DNA from 2 places in the Caballeronia sp. S22 genome. Region 1 is predicted to be linked to the other one. Evidence: predicted binding sites of a transcription regulator. Region 1 holds the regulator's gene; the other holds the start of a gene.

Region 1 (7,354 bases):
GATGCCGCGTTCGATGACACCGTCGCCGGTATCGACTATCAACGCCTGCATGCCGCGCTGGGCAATGCGATTCGTCAGCACGTCCCGCGCCTTTGCCGCAACGCGGCCGCGCAATGCGAGGCTTCGATCGAACGATTGATCGATCAGGCCGCGCGATTGCAGGACGTTTTCCAAACACATGAAACGAAGCTGCTCGATCTGAAAGACCGGCTTCGCGCCGAATTCAATTAAGCGAAAGCGGATAACTTCTTCATTCCCGAAAGGTATAGCCGGGCACCAATTCGGTATTGGACGGTGGATAACCGGCTCGCCTATCCTGAGCCGACTAACCCATAAGAACGTCAGCGCGGTAATTCATCAGCCAGCCTCTGCTTTGCTGCTCTTCGAACGCGGCAAGGTAAACGCGCGCGCGTGCATCGAGCCGTCGAATCAATCGAAATAGAAAATCGCGGAATTAAAGCAAGTCCTACATTAAAGGAGACACCATGCGTCATATCGACGTTCAAAAGTTATGCGACGAAGCCCGGTTCAGGAAGTTTCATTTGCTGCTTCTCTGCTGGTGCGCGCTTATCATCATTTTCGATGGATACGATCTCGCCGTCGTTGGAATCGCACTTCCATCGATCATGAGCGACATGGGCATTCAACCGACGAGCGCCGGATTCATGGTGAGTTCCGCCTTGCTCGGCATGATGCTCGGCGCGGTGTTCCTCGGAACGATCGCCGACAGAATCGGCCGGGTGCCCGCAATCGTGATTTGTCTCCTCCTGTTCAGCGTATTCACGGCCGCCGCGGGATTCACACGCGACCCCGTGATCTTCGGCATTGCGCGTTTTCTCGCGGGACTCGGCATCGGCGGTGTCATGCCGAACGTCGTCGCGCAGATGACGGAGTATTCCCCGCGCAAGATCCGCAGCACGATGGTGACGGTGATGTTCAGCGGATATTCCATCGGCGGCATGCTTGCGGCGCTCGTCGGCAAGGCGATGATCGAGCGCTACGGCTGGCAATCGGTGTTCATTGCCGCGGGCTTTCCGGCTCTGCTCGCACCCGTGATCCTGAAGTACATGCCCGAGTCGCTTGCGTTCCTGATTCGAAACAATCGCGCGGATAACCTGAAACGCTTTCTTCCGCGCGTCGACCCCGCATACGTGCCGCAGCAAGACGATAACTTTTCGCTCTCCGACCGCGAAGCCGTCCCCGGCTCGACGATCGCGCGACTCTTTGCCGAAGGTCGCGGGTTGAGCACGGTCATGTTGTGGATCGCGTTCTTCATGTGCCTCTTCATGGTCTACGCGCTGAGTTCATGGCTCACAAAGCTTATGGCGAGCGCCGGACATAGCCTCGGCTCGGCCCTCACGTTCGTGCTCGTTCTGAACTTCGGTGCGATGATCGGTGCGATTGGCGGCGGATGGCTCGCCGACCGCTTCAACATCAAATACGTTCTCATCGCGATGTACGCGCTCGCGGCCATCTCCATCAGCCTGCTGGGCGTGAAGGTACCGATCGGCGTGCTGTTTTTCCTCGTCGGTCTGGCGGGCGCATCGACCATCGGCACGCAGATCGTCACCTATGCGTTCGCTGGCCAGTTCTATCCGATGGCCATTCGATCGACGGGCATCGGCTGGGCGTCGGGCATCGGGCGCAGCGGTGCGATTCTCGCGCCCATCGTGATCGGTTTTCTCGTGAGCCGCGCGTTGCCGCTTCAGCAGAACTTCGTCGCGATTGCCATTCCTGGCGTCATCGCGATGCTGGCGGTGTGCCTGATCGATTCGCGCCGTTCACCGCGGAAAGCTGGCGCCATCCCCGCTGCGCAGGCCGATCCGGTTTGAAGCAATTGCGCGCGCCCCGCAATCATTCCTTTCGAGGTTTCGGCTGCCGGGGCTTCTGTGGCTCGGAAGGGGCGCCGCGTTGCGTCGGCGCCCTCGTGCATGCATCCGGCGGCGTGGCATAAGGCACGTCGTCGCAGCAGCACGCGTAGACCGGAAAGCCATACGCGTTCGTGCGGACGATGGTTGTCGGCCCGTGCAGCGGGCATACCGCTTTCATGGCGCCTCCTGAAATCCGATATCGACGTCTCTATCGTACACGGCGCACATCAATGCGACATCAGCACCGGCACGGTCATCGATTGCAGGAAGGTGCGCGTCGCGCCGCCGAGCACGAGTTCGCGCCAGCGCGCATGACCGTAGCCGCCCATCACGACGAGATCCGCGCCGAGATCGGCGGCGCGCGATAGCAGGATGTCGCCCGCCGACGCATCCGCGCCGCTCGCGCCCGACACGATATCGACCTCCACGCCATGCCGCGCGATGCACGCGGCGATGTCCGCGTCCGCGATGCGTTCATCCGTTTTCTCATCGACCTTGACGATGGTCGCGCGCCCGGCGGCCTTCAGCAATGGCAACGCGTCGTGGACGGCTCGCGCCGCTTCGCGGCCGCCATCCCACGCGATCATCGGAAACCGGCCGATGGAGGGAAAGAAACCGGTGCAGGGCACGAGCAGCACCGGACGTCCGGCCGACAGGATGAGATTTTCGCGAAAGCCGTCGCCGATATAGGACTCGGGATCGCCGGGATCGTCCTGGCCCGCGATCACGAGATCGGCGCAGCGCGCGTGATGCGGCACCGCATGATCCGCCGGTTCGGCTGGCGCGAGCCATTCGCCCGATACGCCCGCACGGTTCAACTCCGCGTGAAAGAGCCGCTCCAGCGCGCCGGCCTGTTCGCGGCGCACGGCCGCCCGCGCTTCGTAGTAGGCGGCGGTGCCGGCCATCACATTGAACGCGCGCGCGTTCGGCTCGAAAACCGAATAGAAGCCGATCACATACGCGTCGCATTGCCTCGCGAGTTGCAGCGCGGTTTCCAGACGGGGATGGGCGCGCACGCTCGTATCGAGATGCACAAGGATCGTCTTGTAGCTCATCGAATGACTCCTGGAGTCCGCTGAGAGTTGATGGTCCCGAGTCTAAGGAGACGTTGCCTTTATTCGCTTGACTCAGATCAACGGAAGCGGCGTCGCGCACCGATGCGCTTGCGCTTGATTCAGGTCAATTGCGCAGACAAGCAGCGCGATAAAGTGAGTGCGTTCGCCGCGCCATGTGCGCGAACGCATCGCACAGACGTGAAGGACGAAAGACGATGTACCGCAATATCCTGGTTGCGCTCGATGGCAGTGAATGCTCGCAACGCGCGCTCGACGAAGCGATCCGTATCGGCGCGCTCGCCAAGGTGTACATCGTCTTCGTCATCGACGTGGCCGCGCTTTCGTCGTTTCCCGCGCAGTATCGCGTGAGCGTGCGCGAGGACGGCACGCGCACGCTGGAGACCGCGCAGGCGCGTGCGATCGCTGCGGGCGTCGACTGCGAAACCGAACTCGCCGAAACGCGCAACGTGACCGACACGATCGCGAAATGCCTGCAGCGACGCGCGGCGCATATGCCCGCCGATCTCGTCGTGATGGGCACGCATGGCCGGACCGGATTGCGGCGGCTTGCGCTCGGCAGCGTCGCCGAAGCTTTCGTCAGACGCTCGACGTGTCCCGTGCTGCTGATGCGTGCGCCGAATGGTGAGGGCAAGGATGGGTGAGGATCATCGGCCTGACAGGAGAAACAATCACATGGGCCTCGGAATGCAGATCGCCTACCTCGGCTTTTCCGGCTCGAACGTGATCGAACGGGAAGCGGGCGTCGAACTCGTGCGGCTTGCGGGCGTCGCCGCGGATATCGTCGATTGCCGGCTCACGATCAAAGCCTGTCCCGATCCGTCCGGTCAGCCCGTCTACGATGCGCAACTGGTGCTCCTCACGCGCGATTCCGAGCAGGTCACGGTGCAACGCAACACCGACGCCGACCCGACCGTGGCGATGCATCACGCCTTCGACGACGCCGTGCGAATCCTGCGCGAGCGGTATTGATCCAGATCAATACGCAGCGCGAATTCATGGCCGAGACTCAGTGGATATGCGCCGCAGGTCGAAACCATTGCGAGGTATCGGCATGAACATCACATTTCCCAGCCAGCCGCCCGTCTATCAGGGCGATGTCCCTTCACTCACGTTCGCCGCCTTCGCCGATGGCGAGCGCATCGCGTGCACCATTTCCGCCGAGGCGCTGGAAGATCACTTCGGTGCTGCGTCGTGGCGGGAGGAAGATTTACAGCAGGCTTTCGAGAGCCATCGCTCGTCGATCGAAGGGGCCGCCGAGCATGTGCTGAGCCGCGTCGGCGGCACATCGGTCATGCTGCGCAGCGGATTTTTCCGCTTCCGCCAGGCACGCGCTCAGACTTCTTCGAGCCGGGCCTGATCGAGAATCCGCACGTCGCGGCCGCGGGCATCGATCACGCCGGCTTTCTGCAACCTGGAGAACATGCGGCTGACGGTTTCGATCTTCAGGCCGAGATAGCTGCCGATTTCCTCGCGCGTCATGCGCAGGACGAACTGCGCCGGCGAATAGCCGCGCGCCTTCATGCGCGTCGAGAGATTGAGCAGGAACGCCGCGACGCGCTGCTCCGCCGTCATCGTGCCGAGCATCATCATGAGGTTGGATTCGCGCACGATTTCGCCGCACATCACGCGATGCACGTGATGCTGGAGCGCCCTGACTTCGCGGCACAGCAATTCGAGCAGATCGAACGGAATGATGCAGACGACGCTGTCTTCCAGCGCGATCGCATCGCACGTGTGACGATCGGCGCTCACGCCGTCGAGCCCGAGCGCGTCGCCCGGCAGATGAAAACCCGTGACTTGCTCGTGGCCTTCGCGGTGCATGACGATGGTCTTGAAGCACCCGCTGCGCACCGCATAGAGACTCTGGAACGGATCGCTGCAACGAAAGAGCGTTTCGCCGCGCCGCACCGAGCGCGTCGAGCAGATGATCGCGTCGAGACGTTCGTAATCGACCGGCGATAGATCCGACGGCATGCAGATGCGCTGCATCGAGCATGTCGAACAACGTGTGTTCGTGCGCTTCACGTCGGCTCTCGTGCCGAGAGTCTCTGCGCTCGCGGGAATCATGCTGCGCCTCCTGTCGGGCGGATCGCGCATCGATGCGCGATTCTGAATGCCACGCATCGGATTATTGGCCGCTTCATCTCGAAAATAAATCGGCGCTGGCGGATCGTGCTGTAGGCGTTCGGGAAGCCGTGTAGGGAAACGCTGACACGCGTCGATCGGGATCAGGCGCCGTCGTCGTCGAAGAGTTGATGGCGCACCGCGTAACGCACGAGCGCGGCTTCGTGCGGCATGCGCATCTTGTCGAGGATGCGCGCCTTGTAGGTGCTGACGGTCTTCGCGCTCACACACAGCGCCTCGCCGATATCGCTGATCGACTCGCCCGCGCACAAGCGCCGGAACACCTCGAACTCGCGGTTCGACAGACGCTGATGCGGCAGCGCGTCGGCGGGTTCGCTGAGGCTCTGCGCGAAGCGTTCGGCCATCGCGAGGCTCACGTAGACGCCGCCCGACGCGACCTTGCCGACCGCCGCGACCAGTTCCGCGCTCGCGCTTTCCTTGGTGATGTATCCCGACGCTCCCGCCTTGAAGGCGCGCGCGGCGTATTGCTGTTCAGCGTGCATGGTGAGCACGAGGATGCGCATGGCGGGCTTTTCGTCCTTGATCTGCTTGAGCAGGTCGAGGCCGCCGCGGCCCGGCATCGAAAGATCGAGCACGAGGACGTCGGCATCGGTCGCGCGTGCGAGCGCGAGGGTGGCCGGTCCGTCGCTCGCTTCGCCGGCGACCTCGAAGCCGTGTGCGTTCGCGAGGATGTGGCGCAGGCCGTCGCGCACGAGTGCATGGTCATCGGCAATCAGCACTCTTATCGTCATCGATGCGATTCCTTTTGTCGACCGACTCGCGCGGAGTTCGAGTTTACCGACGACAGCCTCGTAGCGGTTGACTCAAATCAAGGGAAGCCGTCGCCGGCGCGATGCCCGAGCGGAATCTCCGCGCGAATGCGAAAGCCTTCGCCGGGCGCGCTGCGAAACGCGATGACGCCGCCCAGTTGACGCACGCGCTCGCCCATGCCGAGCAGGCCGAACGCGCCGGCGGCGCGCCCGCGCGTGACATCGGCGCCGCAGCCGTCGTCTTCTATGGTCAGCGTGCAGCGCGACTGCGCGCAGACGATCGCGATGCGCGCCTCGCTGGCCCGCGCATGGCGCACGATGTTCGTGAGCGCTTCCTGAACCAGCCGGAAGACCGAGGTGGAGGCGGTCGTGTCGAATCCGTCTTCCTCGCCTTCGAGATCCAGGTGAATCGTCAGATCGTAGCGCCGGCGAAAGTCGCAGGCGAGCCAGTCGATCGCAGCGAAGAGACCGAGGTCGTCGAGCACGGGCGGACGCAGGCCTGCCGCGATGCGCCGCACCGAGCCGATGATCGTGTCGATCTGCGCGAGCGATTGCTTCGCGATATGCGCATCGTGCGCGCCGGTGTCGAGAAGGGAGATCTGCATCTTGAGCGCGGCGAGTTGCTGGCCGAGATCGTCGTGCAATTCGCGGGCGATCGACGCGCGCTCGTTTTCGAGCGCGCTCTGCACGTGCGCGGAGAGTTCGCGCGCGTGTTGCAGCTCGGTGAGCCGCAACCGGTCGGTCATGTCGCGCGTGACCTTGGCGAAGCCGAGCAGATTGCCGCGCGCGTCGTGCAGCGCGGTGATGACGACGTTCGCCCAGAAGCGGCTCGCATCCTTGCGTATGCGCCAGCCTTCGTCTTCGACGCGCCCGGCCTGCGCCGCTATCGCGAGTTCGCTCTGCGGTTTGCCTGCCGCGATGTCCTCGGGCGGATAGAAGACGGAAAAATGACGGCCGACGATTTCCCGCGCGTCATAGCCCTTGATCCTTTTTGCGCCGTTGTTCCATGTCGCGACGTTGCCGTGCGCGTCGAGCAGGAAGATCGCATAGTCTTCGACGGCCTCCACGAGAAGCCGGAAAGACGCATCCGTCTGCAGCGAGGGCGAGAGCGGCGCGCGTGGATCGACGGGTTCGGTTGCGGGTGCGTTCGTCATCGTTGCAAGGGGCAGGCGCGCAAGCAACGTGCGACGCGCTGCAATGCTATTGCGTAGTCAGCCGGAAAGGCGGCATGGGCAGTTCGTCGCCATCGAGAAAGGCGGTCGCGCAGCGCACCGCGAAACCGAGCGCGCCGTCCTTGCTTGCGAACGCGCCGAGATTGCCGAGCGAGGTGGCGTGGCCGTCCTCTTCCAGAATCGACGCGGTCGCGACGAACGCATTGCCCACACGAGTGACGGAGGGCTGAAAAGCCGCTCCCCGATGATAGATGATCATAGATTTGACTTGTCGGAATGGTCGGAGGCGCGGGCGGCGTGCATGCCGCGAGTTGCGCCCGGGATCAGGCGTGCTGGTCAAC
Region 2 (7,354 bases), 230 kb from region 1:
CGCGCCATCAGGCCATCGGCGATAAAGCCCGACGACAGCATGCCGAGCGTGCCCGCGAGATACGGAATCGTCACGACCCAGCCGGTCTTCGCGATCGTCAGATGACGCTCGTGTTCGAGATACGCGGGCAGCCACGTGAGGTACAGCCACACCATGTAGATCACGCCCATGAAGCCGAAGATCATGCCCCACGTGGTCGCCTTGCCGAAGAGGCCGCGCCATTCCGCGAAGGTCATGTTGCGTTCCGCGCGCTGCGCCGGCTCGCCTTCGGTCAGATGCGCGAGCTCATGCGCTTCGAGCTTCACGTCGCGGCGATTGCGATAGACGATGTACCAGCCGATCGACACCGCAATGCCGAGCGCGCCCATGATGACAAACATGTTGCGCCAGCCGAAGTTGAGCAGGAGCACGGTGAGGATCGGTGGCGCGAGCGCGGGTCCGATCGTCGACGACGTGACGAAAATGCCCGTCGGCTTGCCGCGCTCGCGTTGCGCGAACCATTCCGACACGACCTTCGCGCCCGCCGGAAACTGCGGCGCCTCGCCGATACCGAGCGCGATGCGCGCCGCGAGGAACTGATGCAGATTCGTGACTAGCCCGCCGAACAACTGCGCGACCGACCAGACGAACATGCCGAGGCCGAGCATGATGCGCGCGCCGAAGCGGTCGAGCATCACGCCGATGGGCAACTGCGAAAACGCATAGGCGAACGAGAACGCGGAGAGCAGCAGGCCCATCTGCGAAGCTGAGAGGCCGAGCTCCTGCGTGACGGAATGATTGGCGATGGATAGCGTGCTTCGATCGAGATAGTTCACGATGCCCGCGAGCATCAGAAACGCAATCGCGACGATCTGAACGCGCTTCAGGCGCGGTGATTTTTCCAGCATGGTGTCTCCTCCGAATGCTCTTTTGAGTCTGCTAGAGGTGGTTTGGGAAATTAACGAATGAACTGATCGACGAAATCCGCGCCGAGACCAACCGACTCGTAGTGCTTGCGGCACATATCGACCTTGGTGAACACGTCCTCGTAGCCGGTGTAGTTGCCGTACGGGTCGCAATAGAACATCACGCCGTTCACCTGAAAGTAGGTGATCATTTCTTCGACATCTTCCGGCACGTAGAGCGTGTGCGTTTCGCCGGGCGGCTCGAAGACGTAGCTGCCTTCGGTCGCTTCCCAGTCATGCTCCAGGTAGCGCCAGCGGCCTTTCAGCACCATGCCGTGGACGGCCTGCGGATGACGATGGCGCGACAGCACGCCGGATTTGCGCACGCGCAAAAGGTTCATCCAGTACCCGGTCGATACATTCAGGCACAGCGGGCGGAACCAGACGTTTTCGGCTTGCGGAACCCATTCGCGCTCGTCGACAGGAATCGCGGCAGGGACGACGATTTCCTTTTGCGCTTCTTTCGGGAAGGGAAGTTGATACGGCGTCATGGCGTCCGCCGCGGGCTTTGGCGCGCTCATCGCGTCTCCTTGTCCATATTGTGGATGATGAATTCAAATTATGGACAAATATTCTGCCTCGTTCGGAGAATTGTCAAGATTCTTCATCGGATGCCGAATTCGTGCAGAACGCAGCCAGATTCGCGGACGAAAAAAAGGCGGACCCGCACGCGGGCCCGCCTTTCGATTCGCTCGATGAAGCTGAGCGAGTTATCGCGCCATCATCAGCATGTGCACGTTATGCATCACCCAGACCGTGCCGACGATCAGAATCAGCGACATGAGAATGGTGTACGCGAACGACATCGCATGCCAGCGCTGTCCCTTCGACGCGTTCACGTGCAGGAAGAACACCACATGCACGATGACCTGCACCGCGGCGAGCACCGCAAGCGCGACGATTGCGCTTTCGCCCCTGAACGCGCCCGATGTCGCTGCCCAGAACGACGCCACGGTCAGCACCACGGCCAGCACGAAGCCGATGAGATATCCGCGCACGGTGACGTGCGGCAGGTCGCTCGAATTGATATGAGCATGTGCCATCAGACGACGCTCCCGAGATAGACGAAGGAAAACACGCAAATCCAGACGATGTCGAGGAAGTGCCAGAAGAGGCTCAGGCAGGCGAGGCGACGCAGTTCGCGCTCGTTCATCCCGGGATTGCTCGCGATCTGCACCGCCAGCACGACCAGCCAGATCAGGCCGATGGTGACGTGCAGGCCGTGCGTGCCGACCAGCGTGAAGAACGACGACCAGAACGCGCTGCGTTGCGGACCCGCGCCTTCGGCGATCAGACGCGCGAACTCGTGCACTTCCAGCCACAGGAAGCCCGCGCCCAGCACGAACGTGACGAAGAGCCACGCGAGCGCCGCGCCCGACTTCCGGCGCGTTGCCGAGATCATCGCGAAACCGAAGGTCAGGCTGCTCGTGAGAAGCAGCGCCGTTTCGTACGCGACGTCGGTCAGGTTGAACAGATCCTTGCCCGTGGGACCGCCTGCTGTCTGCATCGCGTACATCGCGAAGGCCGCGAAGAGCGACGCGAACAGCACGCAATCGGTCATCAGGTAGGCCCAGAAGCCGAACACCGAATGCGGCTGATGCTCGTGCTCGTGGTCGTGCGCGTGCTGCGCGGAAAGTGTCGATTGCGACATTACATTGCCTCCAGTTCGAGTTCGCGCTCCGTAGCGGCCTTCACAGGCGACTTCGGCGGACGATTGCGCTCTTCGGTCGACTTCACGGTCGCAGCCGGGATGATGAAGCCGGCGTTCTCACGGAAGCTGTAGCCGATCACCGTCGCGGCGATGCCGACGAGACCCGCGACCGCCAGCCACCAGATGTGCCAGATCGCGGCAAAGCCGAATGCGAGCGCGAACAGACCGATCAGGAGACCCGCGCTCGTATTCGACGGCATGTGGATGTCGCGATACGGACGCGCATCGATGCGGCCGTGTTCCTTGGCATCGGCGAAATCGTCGAGTGCACGCACGGCCGGGATATTCGCGAAGTTGTAGACGGGCGGCGGCGAGCTCATCGTCCACTCGAGCGTGCGGCCGTTCCACGGATCGCCGCTGATGTCGCGATACGCGGGCTGATTGCGGCGGATGATGCTCACGACGATCTGCAGGACCTGGAACACGACGCCCAGCGCGATGATGCCCACGCCGACAGCGGCGGCGATGAAGAAGGGCTGCCATGCCGGGTTGTCGTAGTGATTCAGGCGGCGCGTCGCACCCATGAAGCCGAGAATGTAGATCGGCACGAACGCGACGAAGAAGCCCACGAACCAGCAGATGAACGCGTTGCGGCCGAGCTTTTCGTCGAGCTTGAAGCCGAACACCTTCGGCCACCAGTACTGCACGCCCGCGAAGTAACCGAACACCACGCCGCCGATGATCGCGTTATGGAAGTGCGCGATCAGGAAGAGCGAGTTGTGCAGCACGAAGTCCGCGCCCGGGATCGCCAGCATCACGCCGGTCATGCCGCCGAGCGTGAAGGTGATGACGAAGCCGATGGTCCACAGCACGGGCGTCGTGAACTGCACGCGGCCGCGATACATCGTGAAGAGCCAGTTGAAGATCTTCACGCCGGTCGGGATGGAAATGATCATCGTCATAATGCCGAAGAAGGCATTGACGTTCGCGCCCGAACCCATCGTGAAGAAGTGGTGCAGCCACACGAGGAACGACAGCACCATGATGCAGCACGTCGCCCAGACCATCGTCTTGTAGCCGAAGAGCGGCTTCTTCGAGAACGTCGCGACCACTTCCGAATAGATGCCGAACGCGGGCAGAACCAGGATGTAGACCTCGGGGTGACCCCAGGCCCAGATCAGGTTCAGGTAGACCATCGGGTTGCCGCCGCCGTCGTTCGTGAAGAAGTGCATGCCCATGTAGCGGTCCAGCGCCAGCAGCGCGAGCGCCACGGTCAGGATCGGGAACGTGGCCATGATCAGCACGTTCGAGCAGAACGCCGTCCACGTGAAGACGGGCAGCTTCATCCACGTCATGCCGGGCGCGCGCATCTTCACGATCGTGACGAAGAAGTTCACCGCCGTCAGCAGCGTGCCGATGCCGGACAACTGCAACGCCCAGATGTAGTAGTCCACGCCGACGCCCGGACTGAACTGCGTCTCGGAGAGCGGCGGATACGCGAGCCAGCCTGTCGAAGAGAACTCGCCGATGAAAAGCGACAGGTTGATCAGGATGGCGGCCACGGCCGTCATCCAGAACGACAGCGAGTTGATGAACGGGAAGGCCACGTCACGCGCGCCGATCTGCAGGGGCACGACGAGGTTGAAGAACGCGACCAGCAGCGCCATGGCCATGAAGAAGATCATGATGGTGCCGTGGGCCGAGAAAATCTGGTCGAAGTGATGCGCCGGCAGATAGCCCGGCGAATCGAGCGCGATGGCCTGCTGAATGCGCATCATGACGGCGTCGGCGAAGCCGCGCACGAGCATCAGCCCGGCGACGACGAGATACATGACGCCGATGCGCTTGTGATCGACCGAAGTCAGATACTCGCGCCAGAGCCAGCCCCATTTGCCGAGTTTGGTGAGAAGGGCGACCGTACCGAGTGCGAGGATCGCCATGAAGACGGTCGCCCCCATGATGATGGGCTCGTGGTACGGGATCGCCTCAAGCGTTAATTTGCCGAACATGGCTTACCCCTTTGTTACACAATTTGCGCCTACGACCGAGTTGCCGTAGTTGTACTTCGCGACGATGTTGCTGAAGAGCTTCGGATCGACGGTCGAGAAGTAGCGCACGGCAACCTTCTCGCTCGGGCGCGCGACGCCGGTGTAGACGTCCATGCTCAATGCTTCGGGCGCGTTTCTGACTTGCTTGAGCCACGCGTCGAAGTCGGCGTTGGACATGGCCAGCGCGCGGAACTTCATGTCGGAGAAGCCTTTGCCGCTGTAGTTCGCCGAAATGCCCGCGTAGTCACCCGCGTGATCGGTCAGGAGGTGCAGCTTCGTCTGCATGCCGGCCATTGCGTAGATCTGGCCACCGAGTTCCGGGATGAAAAACGAGTTCATCACCGAATCCGACGTGATGCGGAAGTTCACCGGCGTGCCCACCGGAAACGCGAGCTGATTCACCGACGCCACGCCCAGATCCGGATAGATGAACAACCACTTCCAGTCGAGCGCCACGACTTCGACGTTGATCGGCTTGACGCTGGATTCCAGCGGCTTGTACGGATCGAGTTCGTGCGTGGATTTCCACGTGAGGATGCCGAGGTACAGGATGATGATCGCGGGGATGATCCAGACCACGACTTCGATGGCCGTGGAGTGCGCCCACTTCGGCGCGTAGGTGGCGTTCCTGTTGGACGCCCGATAGCGCCATGCGATGAACAGGGTGAGCAGAATCACCGGAACCACGACCAGAAGCATGGTGTAAGTCGCGGTGGCGATCAGCGAGGATTCCGCTGCGCCAACCACGCCTTTCGACTCCAAAACCTCCAGCTTGCATCCCGAAAGACCGACACTGGCTATCAGCCCCGATAACAATGGCACTGCTAAACGTTGGGTATTTTCATTCATTGCATTCGCTGGTTTCTATGATCGAAGCGTCCCGGGGAGAACGCCACTGCACGGCTTTGCGCCGCGTCAAGATCATGCCACGCGCGATTTTTCGCGATGGCCCGAATGTTTGGAAAATTGTTTCAGATCAAGCTGATGCGACAGGGTGTCGCGCGCGATATGACTCTTCCGGAGTGGTCCGAAAGGGTAGGAGAGTCTACAACGAATGGTTGACGTCGCGGGTGTCATAAAAGGTGGCTGGGCGCGGGTCCATCCGCCTCACAAGGCGTCGGTCGCTGCATCGCGCGGGCTTCGCAAACGACGTGAAGCGCGAACGCGCTAGCCCATCCGAACTACGCCGCACTGACTAGCGGCACGACGTCGCCGCATCCGCATGGCGGATAGGCGACTCGCGCGACGTTCCTTACCCTTGTCGATAAAGCAGCAACGACAAGGGAAGGACGATGAGCGTCGTCGACACACACTTCGAATCCAAAGCATCGACCGACATGCGCGCCTGGCGCGTGCTCGGCGCCAGCACGTTCGCATTCACGATCTGCTTCGCCGTCTGGATGGTCTTCGCCATCCTCGGCATTCCCCTCAAGAAGCAGTTGCATCTCACCGATACCGAGTTCGGCCTCATCGCCGCGACGCCCGTGCTCACCGGCTCGCTGTTGCGCGTGCCGCTCGGCATCTGGACCGACCGCTTCGGCGGCCGCCCCGTGTTCTTCTGCACGATGGCCGTCACCGTCATACCGATCTGGCTGATCGGCTACGCCACCGAACTGTGGCAATTCCTCGTGCTCGGTTTGTTCGTCGGCATCGCGGGGGCGTCGTTTTCCGTGGGCACGCCGTATGTCGCGCGCTGGTTCCCCAAGTCGCGCCAAGGCTTCGCGATGGGCATCTTCGGCGCGGGCAACTCGGGCGCGGCGCTCACCAAGTTCGTCGCGCCCGCGCTGATTCTAGCGGCGGGCACGTGGACCATCGTGCCGAAGGTCTATTCCATCGCGATGCTCGTCACCGCGCTGATCTTCTGGTTCGTGTCGACGTCGAACCCCGCGCATCGCAGCGCCGGCGCGCCCGGCCTCGCCGCGCAGATGGCCGTGTTGAAAGACCGTCGCGTGCTGCGTTACGCGCAGTACTACTCGGTCGTGTTCGGCGGCTATGTCGGCCTCGCGTTGTGGATGCCGCAGTACTACGTGAATCAGTACGGCTTCGGCATCGAACATGCCGCGTTTCTCGCCGCCTGCTTCTCGCTTCCAGGCGGCATGCTGCGCGCGCTCGGCGGCTGGATGTCCGACCGCTTCGGCGCGTATCGCACCACATGGATCGTCATGTGGATCGCGCTCGCGTGCTTCTTCCTGCTGAGCTATCCAGTCACGGACTTCGTCGTCCACGCGAAGGACGGTCCGCGCACGTTCCACATCGAGACGGGACCGGTCGCGTACACCGCGCTGATGTTCGTCGTCGGCGTTGCGATGGCAATCGGCAAGGCGTCGGTGTTCAAGTTCGTCTCGGACGAGTTTTCCGCGAACATCGGCGCGGTGTCGGGCGTCGTCGGACTCGCGGGCGGTCTCGCCGGCTTCCTGTTGCCGATTCTTTTCGGCGCGCTCGTCGATCTCACCGGCGTGCGCACCACCTGTTTCATGCTGATGTTCGGCGCGACTGCCGTCAGTCTCATCTGCATGCACTTCACGTTTCAACCCAAACACTAGTCATGTCATCAAGATACTTGCTCACTCGATGGGAGCCCGAGAACGCCGCCTTCTGGCGCGAAACGGGAGAATCGGTTGCCCGCCGCAACCTCTGGATTTCGATTCCCGCACTGGCGCTGGCCTTTACGGTGTGGTCGCTGTGGAGCGTGGTGGTCGTCAGTCTCGACA

The links. The regulator FNR, encoded in region 1, switches genes on or off when oxygen is low (the NO sensors DNR and NnrR bind a similar motif). The targets are predictions, from matches to a motif close to TTGATNNNNATCAA.
Region 2: the regulator FNR is predicted to act here: its motif matches at 5,610-5,623, upstream of cyoA (ubiquinol oxidase subunit II).

Annotation. Positions count from the first base shown of each region.
Region 1 is NZ_OZ180038.1:1,049,670-1,057,023, forward strand. It holds gene ACEN42_RS31460 (dynamin family protein) at 1-231, shown strand, start outside; gene ACEN42_RS31465 (MFS transporter) at 486-1,832, shown strand; gene ACEN42_RS31470 (universal stress protein) at 2,099-2,926, opposite strand; gene ACEN42_RS31475 (universal stress protein) at 3,142-3,588, shown strand; gene ACEN42_RS31480 (hypothetical protein) at 3,620-3,916, shown strand; gene ACEN42_RS31485 (DUF1488 domain-containing protein) at 3,999-4,304, shown strand; gene fnr (fumarate/nitrate reduction transcriptional regulator Fnr) at 4,280-5,014, opposite strand; gene ACEN42_RS31495 (response regulator) at 5,176-5,823, opposite strand; gene ACEN42_RS31500 (PAS domain S-box protein) at 5,901-6,995, opposite strand; gene ACEN42_RS31505 (hypothetical protein) at 7,042-7,272, opposite strand; gene ACEN42_RS31510 (hypothetical protein) at 7,337-7,354, opposite strand, start outside.
Region 2 is NZ_OZ180038.1:816,411-823,764, forward strand. It holds gene ACEN42_RS30415 (MFS transporter) at 1-887, opposite strand, end outside; gene ACEN42_RS30420 (2,4'-dihydroxyacetophenone dioxygenase family protein) at 938-1,465, opposite strand; gene cyoD (cytochrome o ubiquinol oxidase subunit IV) at 1,655-1,987, opposite strand; gene cyoC (cytochrome o ubiquinol oxidase subunit III) at 1,987-2,595, opposite strand; gene cyoB (cytochrome o ubiquinol oxidase subunit I) at 2,595-4,604, opposite strand; gene cyoA (ubiquinol oxidase subunit II) at 4,608-5,492, opposite strand; gene ACEN42_RS30445 (nitrate/nitrite transporter) at 5,936-7,186, shown strand; gene ACEN42_RS30450 (NarK family nitrate/nitrite MFS transporter) at 7,189-7,354, shown strand, end outside.